Regions from separate parts of the Enterococcus sp. AZ109 genome, predicted to be linked through region 3. Evidence: riboswitches for the same ligand, from Rfam matches in the RefSeq annotation. Region 3 holds a riboswitch; each other region holds the start of a gene.

What was found. Region 3 has a riboswitch for thiamine pyrophosphate ahead of IGI42_RS03620 (thiamine-binding protein). Riboswitches for the same ligand answer to the same signal wherever they lie in the genome.
Region 1: linked by a shared signal. The riboswitch ahead of tenA (thiaminase II) and the one ahead of IGI42_RS03620 (thiamine-binding protein) in region 3 are both predicted to bind thiamine pyrophosphate.
Region 2: linked by a shared signal. The riboswitch ahead of thiT (energy-coupled thiamine transporter ThiT) and the one ahead of IGI42_RS03620 (thiamine-binding protein) in region 3 are both predicted to bind thiamine pyrophosphate.
Region 4: linked by a shared signal. The riboswitch ahead of thiW (energy coupling factor transporter S component ThiW) and the one ahead of IGI42_RS03620 (thiamine-binding protein) in region 3 are both predicted to bind thiamine pyrophosphate.

The regions. Positions count from the first base shown of each region.
Region 1 is NZ_JBIOSF010000002.1:263,841-269,921, forward strand. It holds gene IGI42_RS17840 (ABC-F family ATP-binding cassette domain-containing protein) at 1-572, opposite strand, end outside; gene IGI42_RS17845 (hypothetical protein) at 1,025-1,330, opposite strand; gene IGI42_RS17850 (helix-turn-helix domain-containing protein) at 1,390-2,004, opposite strand; gene tenA (thiaminase II) at 2,121-2,783, opposite strand; TPP riboswitch at 2,904-2,994, opposite strand; gene IGI42_RS17860 (DUF6440 family protein) at 3,046-3,225, opposite strand; gene IGI42_RS17865 (ornithine cyclodeaminase family protein) at 3,538-4,521, opposite strand; gene IGI42_RS17870 (hypothetical protein) at 4,657-4,830, opposite strand; gene IGI42_RS17875 (hypothetical protein) at 4,843-5,061, opposite strand; gene IGI42_RS17880 (NAD(P)-dependent oxidoreductase) at 5,221-6,081, opposite strand, start outside.
Region 2 is NZ_JBIOSF010000001.1:2,280,598-2,286,678, forward strand. It holds gene IGI42_RS10915 (TetR/AcrR family transcriptional regulator) at 1-488, shown strand, start outside; gene IGI42_RS10920 (2-hydroxyacid dehydrogenase family protein) at 479-1,453, opposite strand; gene IGI42_RS10925 (low molecular weight protein-tyrosine-phosphatase) at 1,524-1,982, shown strand; gene IGI42_RS10930 (hypothetical protein) at 2,047-2,412, shown strand; TPP riboswitch at 2,474-2,572, shown strand; gene thiT (energy-coupled thiamine transporter ThiT) at 2,625-3,209, shown strand; gene IGI42_RS10940 (hypothetical protein) at 3,254-4,024, opposite strand; gene IGI42_RS10945 (class A sortase) at 4,303-5,016, shown strand; gene IGI42_RS10950 (patatin-like phospholipase family protein) at 5,078-6,081, shown strand, end outside.
Region 3 is NZ_JBIOSF010000001.1:754,947-761,027, forward strand. It holds gene IGI42_RS03600 (alpha/beta fold hydrolase) at 1-746, opposite strand, end outside; gene IGI42_RS03605 (Gfo/Idh/MocA family protein) at 757-1,839, opposite strand; gene IGI42_RS03610 (sugar phosphate isomerase/epimerase family protein) at 1,841-2,671, opposite strand; gene IGI42_RS03615 (DeoR/GlpR family DNA-binding transcription regulator) at 2,840-3,595, shown strand; TPP riboswitch at 3,706-3,805, shown strand; gene IGI42_RS03620 (thiamine-binding protein) at 3,890-4,186, shown strand; gene IGI42_RS03625 (ABC transporter permease) at 4,155-4,919, shown strand; gene IGI42_RS03630 (ABC transporter substrate-binding protein) at 4,931-5,941, shown strand; gene IGI42_RS03635 (ABC transporter ATP-binding protein) at 5,934-6,081, shown strand, end outside.
Region 4 is NZ_JBIOSF010000001.1:2,056,503-2,062,583, forward strand. It holds gene IGI42_RS09785 (helix-turn-helix transcriptional regulator) at 1-187, shown strand, start outside; gene IGI42_RS09790 (hypothetical protein) at 188-493, shown strand; gene IGI42_RS09795 (hypothetical protein) at 490-1,047, shown strand; gene IGI42_RS09800 (nucleotide pyrophosphohydrolase) at 1,122-1,451, shown strand; gene IGI42_RS09805 (helix-turn-helix domain-containing protein) at 1,601-3,115, shown strand; gene gloA2 (SMU1112c/YaeR family gloxylase I-like metalloprotein) at 3,212-3,604, opposite strand; TPP riboswitch at 3,713-3,802, shown strand; gene thiW (energy coupling factor transporter S component ThiW) at 4,037-4,555, shown strand; gene IGI42_RS09820 (hydroxyethylthiazole kinase) at 4,548-5,369, shown strand; gene thiE (thiamine phosphate synthase) at 5,336-5,989, shown strand; gene IGI42_RS09830 (cupin domain-containing protein) at 6,006-6,081, shown strand, end outside.

The sequences.
Region 1 (6,081 bases), on a different contig from region 3:
TCATCATCTAAATGGTTCGTTGGTTCATCCAGAATTAACAAATCTGGTTTTTCTAGCAGCAACTTCGCTAATAGAATCTTCGAACGCTGTCCACCACTTAAATTCTTCAAAATACTATCCATTCCTAATACGTGAATCCCCAATCCTGTCGCAAGTTCGTCGATCAAGGTGTTCATTTGGTAAAAGTCCCCTTGGTCCAACTCATTTTGTAGACGGCCTGCCCGTTCCAATAAACGATCATCCATATCGGTAGCATACGCTTCATACAGTTTAGTAATTTCTACTTCTTTCGCTAAATCCTCAGCAAAAGCTGTTTGCAGAAATCCCTGAATGGTCATAGTTTCATCCACGTTGACGTATTGATCCAAGTAGCCCACCTGAAATTTTGGCGAGACCACTATTTGGCCTTCATCCGGCAAAATTTCGCCAGTGATAATTTTGATCAAGGTACTTTTCCCGGCACCGTTGCGACCAATTAGTCCCACATGTTCGCCTTTGTTGATTTGGGCATTAATTTTTTCATACAACAGCTTGTCCCCAAACTGTTGGGTAATGTCTACTAAATTCATCATAATTTTTTTCTCCTCATTACTGTTTCTTTTTTTTATCGGCACACATCTAATTAATAAGAAAGGTTTCGCAAACTCCTCTAGATTGAGAAGCCCTGCACTACTACTTATGTCCAAACCAATCCTATCATTTGTGAAAAACTATATTTTCTTTACAAAAAAAGCTACAGACAACAGCAATTGTCTGCAGCTACAATATTTTTTCAAAATCGAAAACACCAAGGCACAATAAATAAACCTGCCTACTTCGGGCGTTTCCGATGAAGTCTAAACCTTTATTGTATGCTCTTAACAATGCTTCATCGAATTAATCTGTCAAGAGCTGCTTTTCTTACGAATTTAAAATAATAGCTGTATATCATCAGATGTTCCCTCTTTCGCCAAGAATCATAACATGTTCCCGAGATTGTGTCAAAAAGATCAGTAAAGTTTCTGAAAAAAATGGTGATTCCGACTTATCTTTGCTTTTCGTTAAAGAAGTTGTCGATTGACGCTTCAATTCCCTGGAAGTCTTTGTTGAAGAACAGTTCCAGATCGACAGGTATCTCAGGCAGATCGGTTTCGTTTATAAAACCACCATTAGGATTAGGCACCACCAAATAATCAGCGCGATCTTTGTTCTTAAAATAGTCGAACATCACTTCGTATTTGCCAGAAAGATGCTCAGCCAGTTCTTCTCCGTTCATGTATATCCAAGGCAGAAGATTCAGCACCGGCCGAGCGTTGGTATTGATTTCGAAGACAAAGCAGAGTTTTTTCATAGAGAAAACCCCTTTTTTAACTATTGTATTCCATTTATGGGGCTTTCTCTACTAGTCATTTAACTTATTTTTTTATTGATGGCGTACATAAAGCAAGCAATGGTCAAACATGTAATTATCCGAGCAGTAAGCAACTGCCAAGTTTTTGTCAAGAAAATATCCAACACTAAAAATGTTCCTACAATTAACAAAAGTCCAAATACTACAATGGCAACTTGAGTTAAAACAACATTAGAAGTGCTTTTACTCAAAAAATCGGTTCGTTTGATATGATGAATTAGCTGATACAACAGCGCTAGTCCTGATACTAAAAAAACTAGGAGGTTCATCGCAATATTTTCAATTTTTGGCAGAGAAATCATTGGCATCATCAAGTACAAAATACCATACCCCATAATGCAGGCGAGATAAATGCCGATCAGTTTTCGATTGCTTTTGACTGTGTTGGTGTCTTTTTCAAGTTGTTTTATCATGTCCTCGTCTCCCTTTAGTAAATGATCTAAGGAGAGGTTATAAATATCACTCAACAAAATGATGCTGACGATATCAGGATAACTTCGCCCATTTTCCCAACTAGATATTGTTTGGCGGCTGACGTTGATTTTTTCAGCTAAGTCCTCTTGCGTCAATCCTGCTGCTTTTCGTGCATTCTTTAATTTTTGATCAATATTCATAACTGACCTCCTTATCCAAATTATAGGTTAGACTTCTAGACACCGAACAGAAAAAGTGCTTTACATTCAGCTTTTTACCATGTAAATATGTCTTTACATACTGATATATCAAGCTTTTAAGCGATCGCCCAAGTTTCCAAATTCATCGCCATCTCCCAAAACGCATATTCCATCTTACTGCTGATGACAAAAGCCTCCAGCATCTGCTTTTGCTCTTTCGGTTTACTCGCTTCGTATAATCGGTCTAAAACAGCACGTTCTCTTAAGATTCCCTCAGCGGCTTCCTCACCTGAATAAGTTTCAATCCACCGCTGGTACAATGGGTGCGGCGATCCTGACTTAATTAGACGAATGCCTATTTCTTGATACAACCAGGCACATGGTAACATACCTGCAAAGGCTGCATTCGGTGTACTTTCCACTAACTGTCTGTACATGTGAGAAACATAATGATAGGCAGTTGGTGCAACAGGTGTTTCGGCAATTTCTTTTTCAGTGATGTTTAATTCACTAAAAAAATCGGCACGAACCGCAATCTCGCCTAATCGTAAATTTTCTGCATTTTCTCTCATCAAGTTTTGTACTTCTTGATCTGCTGTTTGATCGGCAATCCGTTCGTAAAGTTTGCTGAAATGTTCTAAGTAATAGCGATCCTGGAGCAAATAAAACCGAAATATTTCCGGTGATAAGGTACCATCTCCAATCGACTCCACAAAAGGATGCACGAAGCTCCCCTCCCAATAAGCTGCAGCTGCTTTTCTTGCTAATTCTGTAAACATATAACTCCCCCTTACTTTTTTCTACTATTAAAATAGCCTCCTCAAAAAAGTCCACGAGGAGGCCAAACTAAAAAGAAAACCCGATCACAAAAACGATCGGGTGTAATAATTAACGATTTGACTAAAAAAGTCACACATTCCCTGCGTCAGTCCTAACTGTTTCAGGTTCAATGGGTATAATCTCAGCTTAAAAGCACCCCTAGTGTTCTTATTCGATTAATAAAAGTATAACATACCTTTTAGATGAAAACGACTCCTACTTTTATCTTCTTCGTATGACAGGTGTACCATCAGCATTCAATAATGGAGTAATTCCTGTCGATCCATAAATTGTGTTTAAGACCAATAAATATTGCACACCGGTTTTTTCATCTGTAATAACTTGCGTTTTAATCGATTTTTTGTCACTTTTTTCTTCTGAAACCATAAATCTTTCATCCATATGTCAATCTCCTTCTAACATATTAAAAGTATACCTTATTTATAGTAAACGTTTAACCACCTATTACAAAGGCAAAAACAAATATATTTAAGGTAAACTTTTTACTCCCGCTACCAAGTTTTTAATAAAAACACGAACGAACAGCCAACAATCATTCCTAACAACATAACACTGCCTCCCGAACTTTTTTATGTACTCAGTTTATCGTCAAAGTTAATAAAAATGTGCCTTTTGTCCAGATCAGCTAATAGTTTGTCCCAAACGACAAAATAAGACAAGCTTCCTCGTAAAGAACAGCTTGTCTTAATATTTCTAATCTGGAATTTCTGTACCCAAGCCTTTTTCACGGGCTTTTTGGACAATCTGACTTGCTACCACTAAATCTAAAACAGCTGTTCCAACTGATTTGAAAATAGTAATTTCTTTATCTGAAGTTCTACCTTGGACTTCTCCTAATAGAATTTGTCCCAACTCGCCAGAATACTTATTTTTTGGAATATATTCTTCTTTTAACGGTGTAATAAAGTCTCCCGCTGCATTTAGTACCCCTTCTGTTGTATCAAAGATAACCCGGTCTGCTCGCTTAATTAATTCTTTAGGAATTTCAAACATACTTGGTGTAAAGGAACCGATTCCATTAATATGTGCCCCGTCTTTTACCCAGTCTGATTCGAAGGTTGGCTCATTGGACGGCGTCGCACTGGTAATAATATCCGCACCTTCAACACATTCCCGACTAGTTTTAGTTGGAATCAAGCGTGCTTCGAATTTTCCTTGCATATCCTCTACGAAACATTCCGCCCTTTTCTGAGAGATATCAAAAATACGAACTTCGGTTAATGGACGAGCTGTTAACATCGCTTCTAATTGTTTCTCCGCCTGCCCCCCTGTTCCGATCAGGGCACCAATCTTGGCGTCTTTTCTTGCTAATAGCTCTGTCGCTACCCCTTGTACCGCACCTGTTCGCAGCTGAGTCAAGTATGTGCCATCTAACAAGGCAGTGACTATCCCACTTTTTGGATCTAAGACGATCATTGTACCAGTGACACTAGGCAGACCCCGTTCGATATTGTGCAAATAAGTCGAAACAATTTTTACGCCAAGAGATGGTTTATCCCCACCGATATAGGCTGGCATGTATGAACTTACACCATTTTCCTCTCGAATATCCACATTCGTGCGCAGTGGTGCATTTGTCTCCCCTTTGGAGAAAATCATCAAGGCTTCTTTATCTGCCTCTAGCGCCTCCTTCATGGAAAAAGTCTGGATCATGTCATCTTTTGTCAAAAACAGCATATATTTCACTCCTTGTTATATTAATGAGGCTTTCACCTCCCTGGTTCCTAAAATTACTTGGCACTCATAAATGCCCACGCAACAAATCCTAAAAAAATAAAAACTTCATTTATCAGCATTTTCCTCGTCAGTTTCTCAACTTTGGAAAGATAGTAACCCTCCACTGAAGCAGTAGTCAGCAATACCGGTAACGTCAAAAAACAGCGGCAGTCCTTTAACAAGTATTGTCACCAAAAATGTGAATAAAAGACCAGCAAATGTAATGTAAGAATCATGATAGCGAAACGGTAAAGCTCGAACATTTTTCAACATTTTCTCCACCTACCTTACAATTGTTAAATACAGCAACCACGGCACATAAATTACCACTTGTTCTAAAATTATGACAACAGCACCTATTTTAAAGCCAATTGGCAACGACTGCCGTGACAAATAAATACCTGAAATAATACCTAGAAACGGAATTGGAAAGAAAAAAGAAATCGCTAAAATAATAATTCCCGCAACACGCTGCTTATCATCATATGAGAGATTAAACATTGAAAAACTTCCTAAAGACGTTTCTTTAATTATATCATGATGAGAATACCCACCATAGTTTTATTTACGAAAAAACCATTGGCAAATCTATGATTTTCTATAGATTTTGGTTATACAAATAGGCTTAGGCAGCTACAAATATGCCTAAACCTATTTCATTTATTGCAGAAACTTCTCTATATTCTGAATTACTTTTTGTGCTAGGCGTACTTTAGCCATTGATGTCAGACCAGCACTGTGATCACCGGCAAAAACATTTGGTAAATTGGCTACCTCTTCCCCAATTCCTGCTACAGTGTCGCAAAATGCATAGGTATTAGGAAGGCTTAACCAGTTGGCTAAGTCATCAATGGTATGAGATGGCGCAATAGATAGGTTCATCAGGATTTTCCCTGGTCCCATCAATTCGAACTGTTCTTCCTCTAGCAAGACTACATTTTTATTTAAAGCGGTAATCACGATATCCACTCGACTAAGTAAGTCGTTTAACGGGTAGTAATCCATTGCCAACCTCTCTTCGATTTCCGGTTTGCGCGTGCGGCTGTAATAAGATACATCTGCTCCGAAAAAGTGTAAAGCCTCTGCTACCAGTGATCCAACTGTTCCCATACCAATGATACCAACTTTGATACCAGTCAACTCTGTTGGCTCGTCTTTCCACATTGCTTCGCCGCGCCCTTGCAGTAAGCGTACCAGTTCGCTGATTACATATTCTCTTACCCCTTCATCACCGTAATCACGAATCCCAGTGACTACAATTGCTTTTTCCTCAGCGGTCAGAATGTCGACATTTGCGCTCTCGGGAGAATACAGACTGCAGCACATTCCGATGTAACGAATAGTAGGACAAGCATCTAATACTTCTTTGTCAATATAGCTGGTAAAGCTTAGCATCACACAATCCGCATCACCAATTCGGCGAATAATTTCTTCGGTTGTATCAGGAATATCAGTATAAAAAATTGTCTCATCTGCATAGTTTTTCAATTGCTCATCCCACTCTGGCAATAACTTAGTAGG
Region 2 (6,081 bases), 1.5 Mb from region 3:
CTGTACAGGAGATTAGTCAGGCAGCAAATGTGAACCGTCAAAACTTTTATTACCACTTTAAGGATAAGCAATCCTTGCTACGTTATACTTACTATCAATGCGGGTTAAACCATTTAGAATCACCTGTGATGACGATAGAAAATTGGGAAGAAGCTGTATTAGAAATGCTCAAAGAGATGCAGTATTCCCATCAATTTTATTTGAACACTGTGCAAGCTGATCCAGAAGTGCTATCTAAAGAGTTTATTGGTTTGGCGAAAAGCTTATTTATTCGTTTGTTTGAAGATGTGGATCAAGAAAGTGTATTATCTAATACAGATAAGGATTTTTATGCGCGTTTTCTTGCATATGGGTGTGGAGGAATTCTCACAGATTGGCTGTTGGCTGACGCAAAAGAACAGCCGATTACCATAGCGGCTCAGCTGTTCCGTTTTGCTAAAGATATTGAATTTTTTGCCTATCATCTGTATGAACAAGATCAGTCCTGAGGAAGACCATTGACAATGTGGTTTAGGGCGTTACCTTGGACGCAAGCGATCGCATTTTTGACGACGATTTCAGCCATTTGATTACGAGCTTCTACACTGGCATTACCGATGTGAGGGGTTAAAATTACGTTGTCGAAGTGTTTCAACGTTTCGGTTACTTCTGGTTCGAATTCATAAACATCTAAAGCAGCTCCAGCAATTTGCTGATCATTTAACGCTTGAACCAAGGCTTCTTCATCAATTAATGGCCCACGAGCAGCATTAATAACAAAAGCGGAATTTTTCATTTGTTGAAAGACTTCATAGTTTAATAAATGACGTGTTTCATCAGTTAATGGAGCATGCAATGAAAGGATATCTGCCTGCTGAATAACCTCTTTTTGGGTGTGGAACTCAACTTTTAATACTTTTTCTTGTTCTGAATCTAATTGATGCCGTTGGCTGTACATAATCTTCATACCAAAAGCAGACATTTTTTCTGCTAGGGACTGTCCAATCTGTCCCATGCCAATGATTCCTAGTGTTTTGTCCTTTAGTTCATTACCTAAAAAGAATAAAGGAGCCCAGCCGTCAAAGCCGGCACCATGCATCAGTCGATCGCCTTCTACGATTCGTCGAGAAAGAGCAATGATCAAACCAGCAGTCAGCTCTGCTGTTGCATTGGTTGAAACAATCGGAGTGTTTGTTACATAGATACCTTTTTTCTTAGCATAATCAGCATCTATATTGTTAAAACCCGCACCGAAGTTAGCGATCAAACGTAAATTGGGCGCTTGATCAATAACTGCTTGATCAACTATAGTAGATAAAGGGCAAATTAGTACTTGGCAATCTGTGATGTTTTCTATAAGCTCCTCTTTAGAAATTACACCAGTCCCATCAAAAACTTGATAGTCCAACTCAGCTTTATCCAATAGTTTGGTACCGATGGATGGAATTTTAGCAGAAAGAAAAATACGACTCATATTATCAACCTCATTTCTATGATTTGACTATAGCACGAAATACACTTTTTAGCTTGAAGGAGGCAATCAAATGAAAACGATTCTGTTTGTTTGTATGGGGAATATCTGTCGTTCGCCAATGGCAGAGGCTATTTTCCGGGATCAATTTGAAAAAATGGGGAAATTAGACATATTTAAAATAGACTCAGCGGCAACTAGTCGTTGGGAAGTGGGAAATCCACCACATCACGGTACGCAAAAAATTTTGAAAGGACATGGAATTAGTACAAAAGGGATGCATTCTCGTCAAGTGTCAACGAATGATTTTTATACAGCGGATTGGATCATTGGGATGGATCGTGAAAATGTGGAAGATTTATTGGCGCTAGCACCAAAAGGAGCGGACAAAAAAGTCTATTTATACTTAGACATTGTTCCTGGGAAAAAAAACCAAGATATCCCAGATCCTTGGTATACAGGGGATTTTGAGGAAGCATATGCTTTGATTCAAGATGGGTTGCCCTATTGGTTAACTTTTTTTGAAGAATAGTCTATGTATTGTTTTTTAACCCGCTTTTAAGTAAAATCAGAATACATTCAAGGAGGAAAATGACATGAAGAAGAAACCTGAAAAAGCAAAAAAAAATCTAATTAAAGCCTTTTCTAGTTCATCTTTCCGTTTTTTGTCTGATTTTCTAAACGATTCTGCTGATAAACGTGCACAAGAACAAGCGAATGAGACGATTATGAGTCAGTTGCGACTAGCAGCTTTGAACAATAGTTTGGTTGTTCTACAAGTACAGCATGAGAAAGATCCAGAAAAATTTGAAACGGTATCTGGTTGGCTGCCAAAAACTGTAGGCAACGATTCTTTGGTCATCAGAACGCAAGATGATCAATTACAGATGTTAACAGTAGATCGCATAAAAAAAGTAACTACTTTGGCACCAAATGGCGATCAAGAGAGTGTTTCACGCTAACTGCTTGAAATAAATAAATTATGTGCTATACTGTAATAGTAAAAAATACTAAAAGAATAATACTGTCACAAAGGGGAGCCTTCGGGCTGAGAATGAGGACACTCTAAACCCTGGTACCTGTTTCGGTCATGCGAGCGTAGGAATTGTGATGAAGTAAATAAATTTACTTCTCCTTTGTGAACTGTATGTTCAAAAAAAGGAGGAGTTTTTTTATGCACAACAAAACGAGAATTATGGTGGAGGGAACGATAGTGGCAGCATTGGCTTATATGCTATCATTCATCCCCTCGAACATCGGCAGTAGCCTTACAATTTCATTAGGGATGGTGCCTATGACTATTTTTGCTTTGCGAAGAGGAGTTCGACCAGCTTTACTTTCATCCTTTATTTGGGGAATATTACATTTCACAGGAAATCTACAGTTTCTCAGCGTTTTACAAGTTCTAATCGAGTATCCAGTAGCTTTTACCTTTGCAGGTTTTGCTGGATTATATGCACCTAAAGTTCAACAGGCACTGCTGGATCACAATCAGAAAGAGGCAGCTAAAAACATCATTCTAGGGAGCTTAGCGGGGACTGGTGCACGTTTCTTTTGGCATTTTATTGCTGGAGTGGTTTTCTGGGGCAGTTACGCATTGTGGGGAATGAATCCTTGGATTTTTTCTTTCGTGATGAACGGTGCCGGCGGTTTGGCGACGGGGATTGTAACCTCTGTAATTGCAATAGGCGTTTTGAAAAAAGTACCGCAGTTGTTTTTGCCACGTGATGCTGTAACATTAGGCATGAAAACGAGATAAAAATAAACGACCACTTCTGTCAATTAAAGGCAAAAGTGGTCGTTTTAACGAAAGGCAAATGCTAAGTCATCTTTTTCTAAGGACAGACTCCATTTTTGGCGACCTAGATCATAAGATAAGGTTCCCATTTTTTGATCTTGCTTATAACTTGGCTGATGTTTACGCCAACCTTTTTCATCAGATAAATAGATGGGAATGCGATATAATTTATTTTCAAGCTGAGCTTTTGAAAAACAGAAAACAGCACCTTCTTGAAAAATTGGATATAAATCTTTTAAAATTTCTCCTTCTAAATGAGCAACAGAAGAGCCTTTACGGAAGAATGAGCGCTTATCGTTGACCTTTTCTAGGGCAACACGAGTAATTTTATTTGCTAAGATTCGATAGAATTCATCTAAATAGCGATAATATACACGTAGGGTTTCACTACCCAAGTTGAAATAAACAAAGTTGTTTTGGAGCTTATAAAAGAATGGCGAATGCAAATGTGTACGCATATGGCCAAAATACAACAATTCGGAAATCTCTAAAGGTGTCAACTCCTTTAGTAAAGCTGGATTTGTAAAGTCAATCCACTTATTGGCTGTAGATTGTGAGAAGTTTTTGTTCGTAAAAAATTGATTGACAGCGTAAGTTCCACTAATGACCTTCAATCCGCTATGGGTGTCAAATTCACCGATTTCGACAGCGGGGTCTAATAAGAGTAGATGATCCGGTTGATGCACGATGCCCTCAACAAAGTCCGCTGGGGAAAGTCCCTTAGAAAAAACGGCATTGCTGGTAGTATCTATATATACAAAAAGCATGTCTAGCAAATCATTCACCCTCTCCAATCATCGTCATCATCATTTTAACTCATCAATTAAAAAAAAGCTCGTTTCTTTTATTTTAAAATTACATTACAGTTGAAAGCGTTATTGCAATACTTTTCACAAATAGTTTTCATCTTCATACATACTTTAAAAGATCAAAATGAACCAATGATTAATTCTCCTTTAAATAACTTAACACTAGTAAATTGAGCATCTTACAGTAAAAGATTTACGCTTACTTTGTGATATGATAAAATCGATTATAGTATGGAGGATAGCTCATGAAAAGAAAAAGAAAAAAGACCAGCTGGCTAATCAATTTTTTTTTAATTTTATTATTAATAATTGGATTGGCTTTAATTTTCAATAATCAAATAAAAAACTTTCTAATTCAATACAACGGCGATCGTTATGCTGTTTCGAATCTGTCTAAGGAAGATATTGATAAAAATATGCAAGAAAATATGCCTTTTGATTTCGATGCGGTTGTTCCTGCCAGTACAGAGGCAGTGATGCGGGCGCAGTTAAGTAATAAACGTTTACCAGTTATTGGTGGTATATCTATACCTTCTGTAGCGATTAATTTGCCGATTTTTAAAGGATTGTCTAATGAAGCATTACTGTTTGGTGCTGGGACTTTGGAACCTGACCAAGTGATGGGTGAAGGAAACTATGGTTTAGCTAGTCATCGAGCGGCAGAAGCTGGCTTGTTGTTTACCCCGTTAGATAATATTCAAGAAGGAGACAAGATATATTTAACTGATTTGACCAGCATTTATACTTATAGAACAGCGCTTAAAGTTCGCGTACAGCCAACTGAGGTAAAGTATCTAGATGTATTACCTGATCGGCGTCAGGTTACTTTGGTGACCTGCGGGGAAATTGACGGGATCACGCGAATAGTTGTACAAGGAGAACTAGAAGCAGTTACGCCTGTGGAAAAAGCAACGCAACCAATGCAAGATGCTTTTAACATGGAGCAACGAACTTATTAATTAAGAAACCACAGAGCTTACGGGCTTTGTGGCTTTTCTTTTAAAGTGGGAGAGAAAGTAAATGAAGGTACAGCAATTGTATCCATCTGAGTTGTCAAAGTATCATGAAATAATTCAGCAAGCTCGTTTGCTGTTTCCTTTTGATGTGGTACATAGTCAAGCTGCCCAACGAATGCTTCATGCCTTAAGAAAAAGGCGTGTTTATTGCATAACAGATCAGGAAGGGCAACTATTTGTTGAGGTTCAGAACATAGAAAAAACTTGGAAAATTAGAAATTTTTTAATTGTCAAAGAACTTTCCTGGCAGGAAGGGCTTTATCTTTTAGAAAAGGCTGCTCGGCAATATTTTAGAACCCATATCATACTTGTTCTAGATGCACCATTACCTTTGGCTAATTGGCTGACAAATCAAAATTATAAAAGGTGTGATTGTGGTTGGCGAAAACAACTAAATTATAATACTGCGCTGGTTCTCGGCGGGGGTGGTGCTCGCGGTGCTTATCAAATTGGCGTTTGGAAAGCTCTTTTAGAAAATAAAATTTCTTTTGAGTGGGTAGTAGGATGTTCAGTCGGTGCCTTGAATGGCGCTTTGATTGCACAGGGGGATTTAGAAGCTGCTGAGACTTTATGGCAGGAAATCTCGACTGATAAAGTACTGGAAATCAGCTTTGACGATTTAGAACAGGCTGATTTTTCGGATCATGTTCAGCAATTGCACCAATTCTTTTTCGAAGCTATCCAACAGAAAGGTTTATCTACTGGTCCTCTAAGGAACTTACTTCAAGAGCATTTAGACGCTGATAAGCTGACTAAAAGTGTGCCGTTATATGTAGTAGCTACTCGAGTTCCCATATTTAAGGAAGTCGTGGTAAAATTAAATGAACAAACACAAAGCGAGATGATATCTTGGCTGCTGGCATCGTCAGCCTTTTTTCCGTTAATGTCGATTGAATCGATTGAAGAGCAATTTTATGTTGATGGAGGTTATCGCAACAATATACCGGTTGATGTGGCTTTAAAACAGGGAGCATCGGAAGTTATTATAGTAGACGTGCATGGTCCAGG
Region 3 (6,081 bases):
GAAATTGTTTTTGAAGTAATTTCTTTAAACTCTGAATCTGGAATATATTCATGCAGCAGTTCAGCATAGCTATAAGGATGTAATGGATCTAAATGACTACCCAAAATTAGCGTTGGCATAGAAAGCTTGCGCCACTCATTCCTATCAGTATTTGGAGAATCTCCAGGCATACAGATTAATTTTGGCGATGCCTCGCTAGCGTAAGCATAATCAAATTGGCTTAACAGGGTCTCACCAGCATAGCTAGATAAATTGTTCATTTTTTGATAGATGCCGCTTTTCTTGTACTCAGCCTTCTTATCCTTTATTTCCGGGTTATTTAACAGCTGATAAATCACTTTAAATGCCTCACGAATATCTGCTGGCTGCGGACAATCTTCCCAAGCTGGTCGCGAAAGAACGAGACGCTTCACTCTTTCTGGATATCTTAGAGCGAAGTTTAATGAAACTCCAGCTCCCGTTGAGATTCCTCCCAAAAAGAACTGATCTAGCTTTAGATAATCAGCTAACGCTTTGACATCATCAGCAAATTGATTGAAGCTAAGCAGCGACTCGTCACCAAAATATCTGGTTTTACCATGACCTCTGAAATCCATCACAATTCTTCTGATGCCGGCTGTTTTCTTCATTAATCCAGATGTTTGCCCCGTATCGCCACCTAATCCGTGTAAAAAGATAAAAGGAGTTCCTGAATTCGCATCGTCTTCAAAGTAAAAATCAATGTCGTCTTTTTTAAAAAAAGCCATTTTACTCCTCCTATAACTCTCCTGAAACAGAATCAACATAGACCTTTTGGCCAGTTTTTACAGACTCTTGCACTGCTTGCATCACTTTCATTGCTTCGATTCCATCCTTAACAGTTGCGCCTCTACCGGCTTTTCCTGTCAAAATAGCCTGAGCGAAATCTTCAATTTGACGGCGATAAAAATGTCCATCTACTGCAATTGGGCGGTGGAAACTATCGTCAGCAACTTTGAAAATCTCTACATCGCTACTTCTGAAGGTCCAAGGATTATACGTTTTAGCCAATATTGATCCATTTTCTCCATAGACTTCAAAGCCTTCGTGCCAATCCATTCTAACCTGCAATGTTAAATCTAACTGCGCAACAAAACCATTTTCAAATTCTGCCGTAACAAACCAAGAATAAGAACCGTATTTTTCAGTTAGCCAAGCCGTTACAGCTATAATGTTTCCGCCAAGATATCTTGCCGTATCAAACAAATGACTTCCGTGACCTCTCATATAATAGCGACGCTTATCCGCTTTTGGATCTCCAGCAGGTTTTTTCGCATTAGGACCTGTAAGAATCACTGGTTGGACATTGTCAGTAGTTGTGTAGCGATACGTATTATCACAGTACCAAGCTTTTAATGCCAGCATTTCTCCCATTTCATTGTCAATAAAGTCTTTTGCTGCTTCAATACCTGGATCAAAGCGTTTCATGTTTCCTACCTGTACATGAACCTTTGCTTGCTCTACAATTTTACCAAGGTTTTCAACTTCTTCAATAGACATGCCTAAAGGTTTTTCAACTAATACGTGCTTTCCAGCTTCGATTGCTTTGATTGACATTGGCACGTGGAAATTATCTGCGATCCCAATAACCACTGCGTCAACTTCTGGATCTTTTAGCATTTCATCAAAGTCTCTGTACAATTTCGTTGGGTGATAGATACTATTCATTTCATTCAGTAAGTACTCATCTACATCACAGATTGCATACAATTCAGCATTTTTAGATCGTCTAATTGAATCAAAGTGGGCAGCCTGTGAAATTTGTCCCGCTCCAAGTACCCCAATTTTCACTAATTTGTCATCTTTTTTTATATTTGTCATCTTACTTTTCCTCCATTAATCCTAAATTTTCTAGTGCATATTCAATGTCTTCTTCTTCTAATCCATGCATAATAATTGGCCCGTCATAAAACTTAGTTAGTTTCCTTAAGTATTCCACCAATGGAATGGTACCTTTTCCAACGGGAGCAAATTTGATTTCTTTATCAGTCACAAGAGCGTCTTTGCAGTGAGCTAGCGAGATTACATCTTTGAGTTGCTCAAGTGTACGTTCTATTTTTTCTAATTGATTGTCAGCATCTTTTATTGTCACGATGTTAGCCGGATCATACAGCACTCTTAGATGTTTAGAGTCGAATAGATTAATCAAGCGCAAAGAATCTTCTGCTGAGCTAACGACATTTGCCTGCTCTGGTTCAAAAACGATGGTGACGTTGTTTTCTTCAGCTACTTTGAGCATAGCTTCGATAGACTTGCTAAGTACCACCCAAGCTTTCTCAGTATGATTATCAGGATGAGGACTCCAAAAGTCTTCTTGATTAAAGCTACCTGTTGATATAGAAACAAAAGGAACGCCTAGCATTTTTGCAGATTTTACAACCGTTTCAAATCCAGCTAAATTTTCTTTCCTTTTGGTCTCATCTAACTCTAAAGTGTTAAACGTACCGGATATGACGGCAATATCAACCCCATTTTTTTCACAAGAGTCCTTAATATTCTCTAAAATATGTTTCTCTACAGACTGTGGTAAACTAGGTAGACCAACATTAGCAAAATTAAATTGAATGCTCTCAAAACCCAAACCAGCAATTTTCTTCAAAGCGTCGTCCAACTGGTACTTCAGAAAAACTTTTGAAAATATTCCAAACTTCATAACTGCATCATCCTCCAAGTTGATTTCTTTTAAGCGCTAACATTAGGTGTACAACAAAAGAAATATGGATTAAAATAGCACGTGTCAGTAATTAATCGATTTCTTTATGCTATCATTATACAATGGAAAACGATAAGAATCAATAAATTTCGATTAAAGGAGAAAATAATGTTAAAAAGCGAACGCCACAAATATATTTTGAGCAAAATAGAGGCAGAAGGTAAAGTTTTAGTAAACGATCTCACCAAAGAATTAGAGGTAACGGAAGATACAATTCGAAAAGATCTTCAAGAACTAGCTAAGCTTGGACTTGTCCAACGCGTTCACGGTGGCGCGCTAAGATTGGATAACACCAACCTGCCATTTGAGCACCGAATTGATCAACACTCAGTCAGCAAAAAAATGCTAGCCAAAAAAGCAGCATCACTAATTGATGGAAAAAAAGTAATCTACATTGATAGTGGTACAACGAATCTTTTTTTCGCAGAGAACATTCCTAACGATTATAGTGGGATAGTTATCACCAATAGCCCTACGATTGCATTAGCATTATGCGATCATGAGCATATTACCATCAATTTGTTGCCTGGTGAGTTGGATAAACATTCTAAAGTATTAAAAGGCTCTGCTACATTAAAAGCAATTGAAGGTATCAATATAGAGCTGTGTATACTGGGTATCTCTTCAATCGATATTGAAAAAGGGATCACTGTCCCATCATTTGAAGAAGCTGCAATAAAAAAACAATTGCTTCAACAAAGTTCTCATAAAATCGGTATTGTAACGAAAGAAAAAATTGGCACAACTTCAACTTTCTTTGTTGATAGTGCTACTTCTTTAGATACTATTGTTACGGAAAAAGGAATTAATAATGCTATCTTGGAACCTTATTACAATCTAGATCTAGACATTCATCAAGTATAAAACAAAAATGATTAAAACCCGTTTATCGTTTTTAATCGTTTTTTGTTTTACTGATTTTCAAAAGTATGTTGACGAACAAATCAAAGAAATGTATTATTAAAAACAATTAAATAAAGATGCAGGGGGACGCACAAGCGTTGAGAAGGTTAAAAACCTGACCCTTTGAACCTGTTGGTTAAGACCAGCGTAGGGAGCATGTCGAAAAAAAGAATCATTTTTGGTTATTTTAGGCATTTTCTCTATTGGGGAAAATGCCTTTTTATTTTAATTAATTTCAAGAAAAGAGGAAGAAAAATGGAAGCAGGTATCGCAATTCAAGTACTACCAAAAGTAGAAGGTGAATCAGAAGTTGTTCGTGTTGTTGATGAAGTAATCGCTTATATAGCAAGCACAGGATTGACTTATCAGGTTGGGGCGTTTGAAACAAGTATTGAGGGAAATTATGATGAATTGATGGAGATCGTCAAAAACTGTCAACTGATTGCAATTAAAGCGGGATCTCAAGGCGTATCTGCTTATGTAAAAATCACTTACAAACCTGAAGGAGATGTGTTTGGGATTGAAGAAAAGACGAAAAAGCACCAGCATTAACCTCTACTCTGGTGTTTCGGTACTCGTCCTTCTTATGGTGTGGCAAGGTGTTAGTTCGTTAGGATGGATTCCAACGTTCATGCTCCCTTCTCCTTTACAGGTTGGTCAGGCCTTTATCAATGATTTTGATTTACTATTGTTCCATTCCAGAATCACATTGATCGAAGCGTTATTAGGTTTATTTTTAGGAATGTCACTGGGGATCGCAGTTGCAATTTTTATGGATAACTTCGAAAGAGTGAAAAAAACTATCTATCCCCTGCTGATTTTAACGCAAACTGTTCCCACTGTTGCTATTGCACCCTTATTGACAATCTGGTTTGGTTTTGGCGTTTTACCAAAGGTTGTTTTGATTGTCATCACTGTGTTTTTCCCAGTATCCGTTGCTATGTTGAATGGCTTTTCTTCTGTTGATCATGATGAATTGCGGCTATTACGTTCGATGGGAGCAAATCGCAGACAAATTTTCTGGCATATCAAGATTCCCGCAAGTCTTGGTGATTTTTTTTCTGCTCTAAAAATCGCTGTGACTTATGCAGTAATTGGTGCGGTTATCTCAGAATGGCTGGGCGGCTTTGAAGGATTAGGTGTCTATATGACACGAGTACGAAAATCTTATGATTTTGACAAGATGTTTGCAGTAATTTTTTTGATTTCATTAATTAGTTTATTACTGATGGCATTGGTCAATTTGGCAGAAAAATTGGCTATGCCCTGGAAAAAAGAAGTATAGGAGGAGTAAAAATGAAGGTAAAGTGGAAAGCATTAGTTGCTTTGAGTAGTTTATTGGTTCTAGGAGCATGTAGCAATGAGCAAAGCGCAACAGAAAACAAAGAGTTGGAAAAAATTACGTTTGTGTTAGATTGGACACCTAATACCAACCATACAGGACTATACGTAGCACAACAAAAACGTTATTTTGAAGAAGAAGGATTGGATGTTGAAATTGTGCAACCCTCTGATGGAGATGCCTCCGCAATCGTAGCGAGTGGCAAAGCTCAATTTGGAATTAGCGCTCAAGATTCGCTAGCACCGAACTATGCTTCAGATGATTCACTACCAATCACAGCTGTAGCGACTATTTTACAGCATAATACGTCTGGTATCATGTCTCTTAAGGGTGAAGGTATTGACCGACCTAAAGGATTGGAAGGCAAAACCTATGCTACATGGGATTCACCTGTTGAGCAAGCCACTATCGCCAACGTAATGGAAAAAGACGGCGGTGATTTTGAAAAAGTTAATTTGATTCCGAATAATATTGTGGATGAACCGATGGCATTGAAGGAAAAACAAGCGGATGCTATCTGGGTTTTCTACGGCTGGGGTGGCGTTTCTGCTGAAAGCGAAGGTGTCCCAATTGATTACTTTTATTTTAAGGATTTGAATCCGGTGTTTGACTATTATACGCCTGTAATTATCTCAAACGACAACTTCTTAAAGGAGCATGGAGATGTGGCGAAGAAATTCCTAAAAGCCGCTGAAAAAGGTTACGAGTTCGCCATTGAGTCGCCCGAGGAAGCTGCCGATATTTTAGTCGAAGAGGCACCTGAGTTGAACAAAGACCTAGTTCTGGCAAGTCAAAAATGGTTGTCCGAACAATATCGTGCCGACGAAGATAGATGGGGATATATTGATTCGCAGCGCTGGAATGATTTTTATACCTGGTTAGGAAAAAACCAACTAATTGATAAAGAAATTCCTGAAAATACAGGATTTACCAATGATTATCTACCGAGTGAGCAGAATGATTAAGCTAGAAGTCAAAGATGTGTCAAAATATTTTTCAGAAAAACTAGTCTTGCACCATTTGAATCTCCATGTGCTCGATCATGAAATCATCAGTATCATCGGTCCGAGCGGAGTTGGAAAGTCAACGCTTTTTAGCATTATTG
Region 4 (6,081 bases), 1.3 Mb from region 3:
CACTGAGATTGTGTTACATAAACGCATCCAATTAGCCAAAAAGAATCTATTGCAAACCAATCTATCTGTTCAAGAAATTGTTGAACACCTAGGTTACAAAGATAAGGCCTTTTTCTATAAAAAGTTCAAGCAAGCAGTGGGTACAACTCCTAGAGCGTACCGCATGCAATACAAGGAGGAGAAGTAGATGTATGAGGAAAATTTTCGCGAGCTGCACTTAACGGTGATTAACTTACCTGTTGAATGGGCTGAGGAAGTACCAATTTATTCAGGCTATTTAAAAGAATTACCTTTTATTATTGGAGAAGGTAATTCAAAAAAAGAGCTTTATCGCCAGCTGCTGGAGCAATACCAATCCTATCGTGACGAGCAGCAAAAGGATGAAGAGGAGGCGGAAGAAGAGACTTTGTTAAGCGCTAAAGACTTCTTCCGATACTACGATGGTGAAACACCAGATGACCTATCTTGGTTTGACTTGGAGGGGAAAGAATGACTGTCATCCAACTCTATGTTTTGGAAACACCTGTGTTAACCTTTCAAAAAGCTAGTTTGTCCTTGTTAGGTGAAACTCATACTGTGGAAGTCAACAATTCTTATCGTTCAACCGAAAGGGAAGAGCTGTTTCAGGAGTTAGAAAATGCCTGTATACAATTGATCAAAAAAGGGTACGAGCTATTAGAGAGCATTGGAGAAACTGAGGATTTTATCGACTTTATTTATATAAATTATGAGAATGGCTTGGCTTCACCAACCCTAGAGCAGTTACTACAGTTTCCTTTTACTAAGGTTAATAAACTTCTGACGAGTGTTTTTCAGGAAGTAGCAGATGTAGTGACGGATAAATTTTTCGAAGAGCTGACTAATCGTTTGGAAGAAGTAACTGACGATGAATTGGTGATGGAAGCCCATTTAGGCGAAGAAGAGCTACAGTTGGAAGTTCTTCTCCCTAAAGCATTCTCAGAAACGGTTAACTTAGAGCAGTTGATGGTGGACTATCAAGGAACTTTGGAAGAGGTTACTCGTTGGTTTTTAGAGGCACTTATGTAAAAAATGCTGGTTAAGGGAGCTTTTTATGTAGTAAGTAAAGATTTGTTTACGAGATAAAAAAAGGAGAATGTGCGTTGAATAGCATGGAAAAAATTAGTCAATTTCGTGAAGAACGGAATTGGCGGCAGTTTCACAATGAAAAGGATCTAGCTTTGTCAATTTCTTTGGAAGCAGCGGAATTATTGGAATTGTTCCAATGGAAGACTTCCGAGGAGGCACTTAAAAATCCCGAACGCTTGAAAGAAGAACTGGCCGATGTGTTAATTTATTCATATATGATGGCCGATAATTTAGGGTTTGATATCGATGGAATTATTACAGAAAAGTTAGAAAAAAATACGATCAAATACCCGGTTGAAAACAGTAAAGGTAATAAGAAAAAATATACGGAGTTGAGTCAGTAGCTAGTAATGCTATTGCTCTAACTATACTTGCTGGATTATACTAATTTTTTAATTAAATTCTAATTTGCTTTTTCGTGAAGCTAAATTTACAAAAATGTAAAAACCTGATACCCTCAAATTGTAAGGGAGTGCATAAAGGGGGAGATGGGATGGACTTTCGGGATATTCTCGGTACAAGCAATAAGCGAAGACTGCGACTAATTGAAGCGCTGTATTATCAGCGTGACGGATTGCCAAGTGATCAGCTAATGAGTGAGCTGGACTGCTCACTTCCCATATTGCTAGATGATGTAAAACTAATAAATGAACAGAGTGATCATTTTCATATTGAAAAATATAAAGGTCTTTATCGCTTATCGATGAGAGGACGAGTCAGTATTGGTAATTTGTATGCAGACACTTTAATTCATTCACAAGAATTTCAGATCATTGAACAGTTGCTGTATGAGGAATGTAACAATATTACTTCTTTAGCTGAACGGTTGTATCTAAGTGTTTCCAACACACAACGCTATTTGAAAAAAGTGAAAGTTGCGTTAGAGAAAGCGGGGATGTACTTACGCTATCGACCGTTGCGAATTGAAGGCAAGGAAAGTGTGATCCGACACTTTTATTACCGTTATTTCGTTGAGAAGCAGAATGCTTTTGACAATATTTTGCCGATGCTAAAGGATTTCCAATTTAATTCGATTGAACAATTTGTAGTTGATTTTGTTAAGAAGAATAATTTATATCGGAAGTACATCTTTCAAAAAAGGTTAATCTATACAATTTATGTCAGCTTATGGCGAATTAAAAATGGCCATATGTACCCAGCAGATGAACTGCGTAAGGAAGGATTTATTTTGCCAGATCAAGAAAGGTATGACGGATTTAATAAGACTGCTCAGGATCTTTTTCATGTACAATTGTCAACTGACGTTTTACGGGACTGTATGTGGTTAATTTATTCCGATACCATCGTTTTTAGTAGCGCTCATCGCGAAATGGCACTGGCAGATAATTTGCGCTATCAAAAATTATTTCATCAGCACTTTGAGTTAGCTGAGGACTTCAATAAGCTAGTGAGTGAAAAAATGGATCAACAGGCACTGATTAATATGACCACAGTATTAATGAATGATTACTACTTATATGACAAAGATGGAGCATTTGTGTCTATTCTACGTCGTAACCGCGATACCTTTTTAGAAATGACCGAGATTATGTATCAAAAACCAATTTTTCTTGTATCGGAAATTGTCCGAAAATTCGTAAAAAAATATGCGATGTACCGAGAATCCGATTTTGTGATGAATTATGTGTATTTACTTTTGACGGCGGAAGTGGATAGCTTACAGATGTTGGTGGAACAAGATCAGAAGATTCGCTTGCTGCTTTTGTCCGATTTGACTCCGACAGAAGAAAGTTTTTTAGCTAAACAGATTCGCCGAATTGTGCATGGGAATTTTGATATCTTCTATTTTGAAAATGTAGTAGACCGCAAGCAGGGCATGTATAAAGAGATGTTAACTTATGACGGCTTGATCACTACTGGTTCAGTAGAAGGTGTGCCGAATGATTTTCCGGTAATAGTAATGGATCCATTCGTGACACCTAAAGCTTTGGTAGTTATTCAAAATTTAGTTAATGATCTATCTTTGAAGAAAGAATTAGGACTATAAAACATTCTGTTATTCTCAGTTAATAAGACTAATAATTTATCAGCTCGGTCTTCAGATACGAGTGAAATCAAGTAAAGCCAGTGAATTTTGCTGGCTTTACTCATGTAATTCTAAGGGCAAACCATCAGGGTCAAAAAAGAATGTCATTTTTTCACCGGTGAAATCATCGGTCCGTAAAGGTTCACACGACACACCTCTTGCTTCCAAATAAGCAATGGTCTCATCGATTCTATCAGTTTTAAAGGCTAAATGACGCAACCCACTAGCTTCGGGATAACTAGGGCGCTTTGGAGGATTCTTGACGGCAAAAATCTCTAATTCAGCACCATTAGACAGCTGTAAGTCCAGTTTGTAATCTTGACGCTCTTCACGATAGTGCTCTCTTAAAATAGGAAGTTTTAGAATATCCACGTAAAATTCACGAGCTTTCTGATAATCTGATACGATAATCGCAACGTGATGGATGGTGTTAAATGATGGATGTTGCATAAATAGACCCCTTTCTGACCTAAAGCATAGCATAGATTTTGATAGAAATCTTGATAGGTGTCTACCTTAATGAAAAAAAGTATGATATACTTTAATTACAATTTCATATAGAAACATTTGGGGTGCTTAAAAGCTGAGATTATACCCATGGAACCTGAAACAGTTAGAACTGGCGCAGGGAAATGTCGTAAAAACATCAAGCGCGCCCGTCCATTTTTTGGTCGGGCTTTTTTCATCGATTGTGAGGTATCTTTTTGACAAATTGATGGGTTGTTGTAATCGTAGTATCGAGGTCTGGCTTCATCAAAGTCGCTTTGAACTACAATAAAAAAGCGATTTGCTAAACCTTTCTGAGGACTCCTTTTGCTTCTATTTTGAAAGAGGAGTCTTTTTTTATTGGTGGGAGTAAAATACAGAAAGGAAGTTGGAAGTTTGCAAAAAGATAAACTGCAAAAAATGATGTTGTTAGCAATGATGATCGCACTGGATGTGGTGCTGTCGCCACTTTTTCGTGTGGAAGGAATGGCACCAATGTCTAGTGTGATGAATGTTCTAGCCGGTGGACTGTTAGGACCACTTTATGGAACGGTGATGGCTTTGTGCTGTGGAATTATTCGAATGCTTTTATTAGGAATTCCACCGTTAGCACTGACTGGAGCAGTCTTTGGAGCATTTTTAGCAGGACTGTTATATCGAGTTACTAACAATATTTATGGATCTATGGTTGGAGAAATTATTGGAACAGGGATTATTGGTTCATTATTGTCTTATCCGGTAATGGTTCTGTTTACCGGCAGCCAACAAGGAATGTATTGGTTAATTTATACTCCCAGATTTATTGGAGCGGCCATAATTGGTTCCTTTGTTGCCTTGTTTGTTTGGAAATTGATTTATCGAGTACCCGTGTTCAGAAGATGTCAGCAATTATTTGGAGGGATCAGTAATGACTAAACTATTAGCAGCAGTAGAAGATGTATTTCCGTTATCCACGTCACCATTGGTTCAGTGTATCACGAATGAAATTACTTGCGAGTCAATGGCAAATGCTTTGTTGTATATTGATGCTAAGCCAGTAATGGCTGATGACGCCCGTGAGTTTCCGGCTTTTTTCCAACAGACGGATAGTCTATTGCTAAATCTAGGACACATATCTCCACAGCGCGAAGCAAATATATTTGAAGCTAGCCGCTTTGCTAAAAAGAACCACAAACCAACTGTAATCGATGTAGTGGGTTTGGCAGCTAGTCCTTTGCGTCAGGAAATGGCGCTGCAATTAATGAAGCAGCCACCTGAAGTAGTCAAAGGTAACATTTCAGAAATGCGGGCGCTTTGCCAATTGGAAAGTCATGGACGAGGAGTTGATGGTAGTTCGCTTGATCAGTCGGAGGAAGCATTAGTAGAATTGACAGATGCACTGAAGTCTTTGGCAGCTGAATATCCACAAACAACCTTTTTAGCAACTGGAGCTGTTGATGTGGTCGTCAACCAGACAGAGGCGTGTTTGTTAAAAAATGGTGTAGCGGAGCTGGACTGTTTTACCGGAACTGGTGATATCGTAGGGGCGATGATTGCAGCCGTATTAGGTATTGGACTGGAAACATTCCCGGCAGTCATCGCAGCGGTTAGTTACTTTAATTGTTGTGGAGAAAGAGCCAAGGAACTAGTTCCCGAGGGATTGGCTGACTTTCGTCAAGCGACTTTAAATCAGCTTTCGGTGTTGATGAAGCAGGAATGGGAAAAACAAGTAAAGGGGCAAATGGTGTGAATAAAGAACTATTAAAACTTTATTTAGTAACCGGACGTTACGACTTTAGCGAGGAACAGTTTTTAACGATCATTGACCAAGCATGTCAAAGCGGAGTAACTTTGGTCCAGCTGCGGGAAAAGGAATTATCCACCTATGATTTTTATCAGCTGGCTTTGAAGGTTAAGGAAGTCACTGGGCGCTATAATGTTCCGCTGATTATTAATGATCGTTTAGATGTTTGTCTAGCTGTCGGTGCTGAAGGGTTGCATATTGGTGACGATGAGCTTCCAGTAACGGTTGCCCGGCGTTTGTTAGGGTCAGATAGAATATTGGGCGTATCTGCGAAAACATTGGTGCGAAGTATAGAAGCCCAAGTAGACGGAGCAGATTATTTAGGAGTTGGTGCGATTTTTCCGACACAAACGAAGGATTCCGAGGTTACATCACTGGAAACACTAAGGGAGATTACGCAATCAGTGGAGCTACCAGTAGTAGCAATTGGCGGAATTAAGCTGGATAATATGTCTGCTTTGACAGATAGCGAAATTGCTGGTATATCAGTAGTAAGTGAAATAATGAAAGCTGAAAATGTCCCTCGTACAGTTGAAAGCTTACGTCGAGCAGTGGAAGCCTTATAATTTAGGAGGAAACCAAATGATTAGTTATCAAAAGGACCAAACGTTTCAAAAAGTCGATGAGAATACCGAACGTTGTGTCGTAACTCATAGCG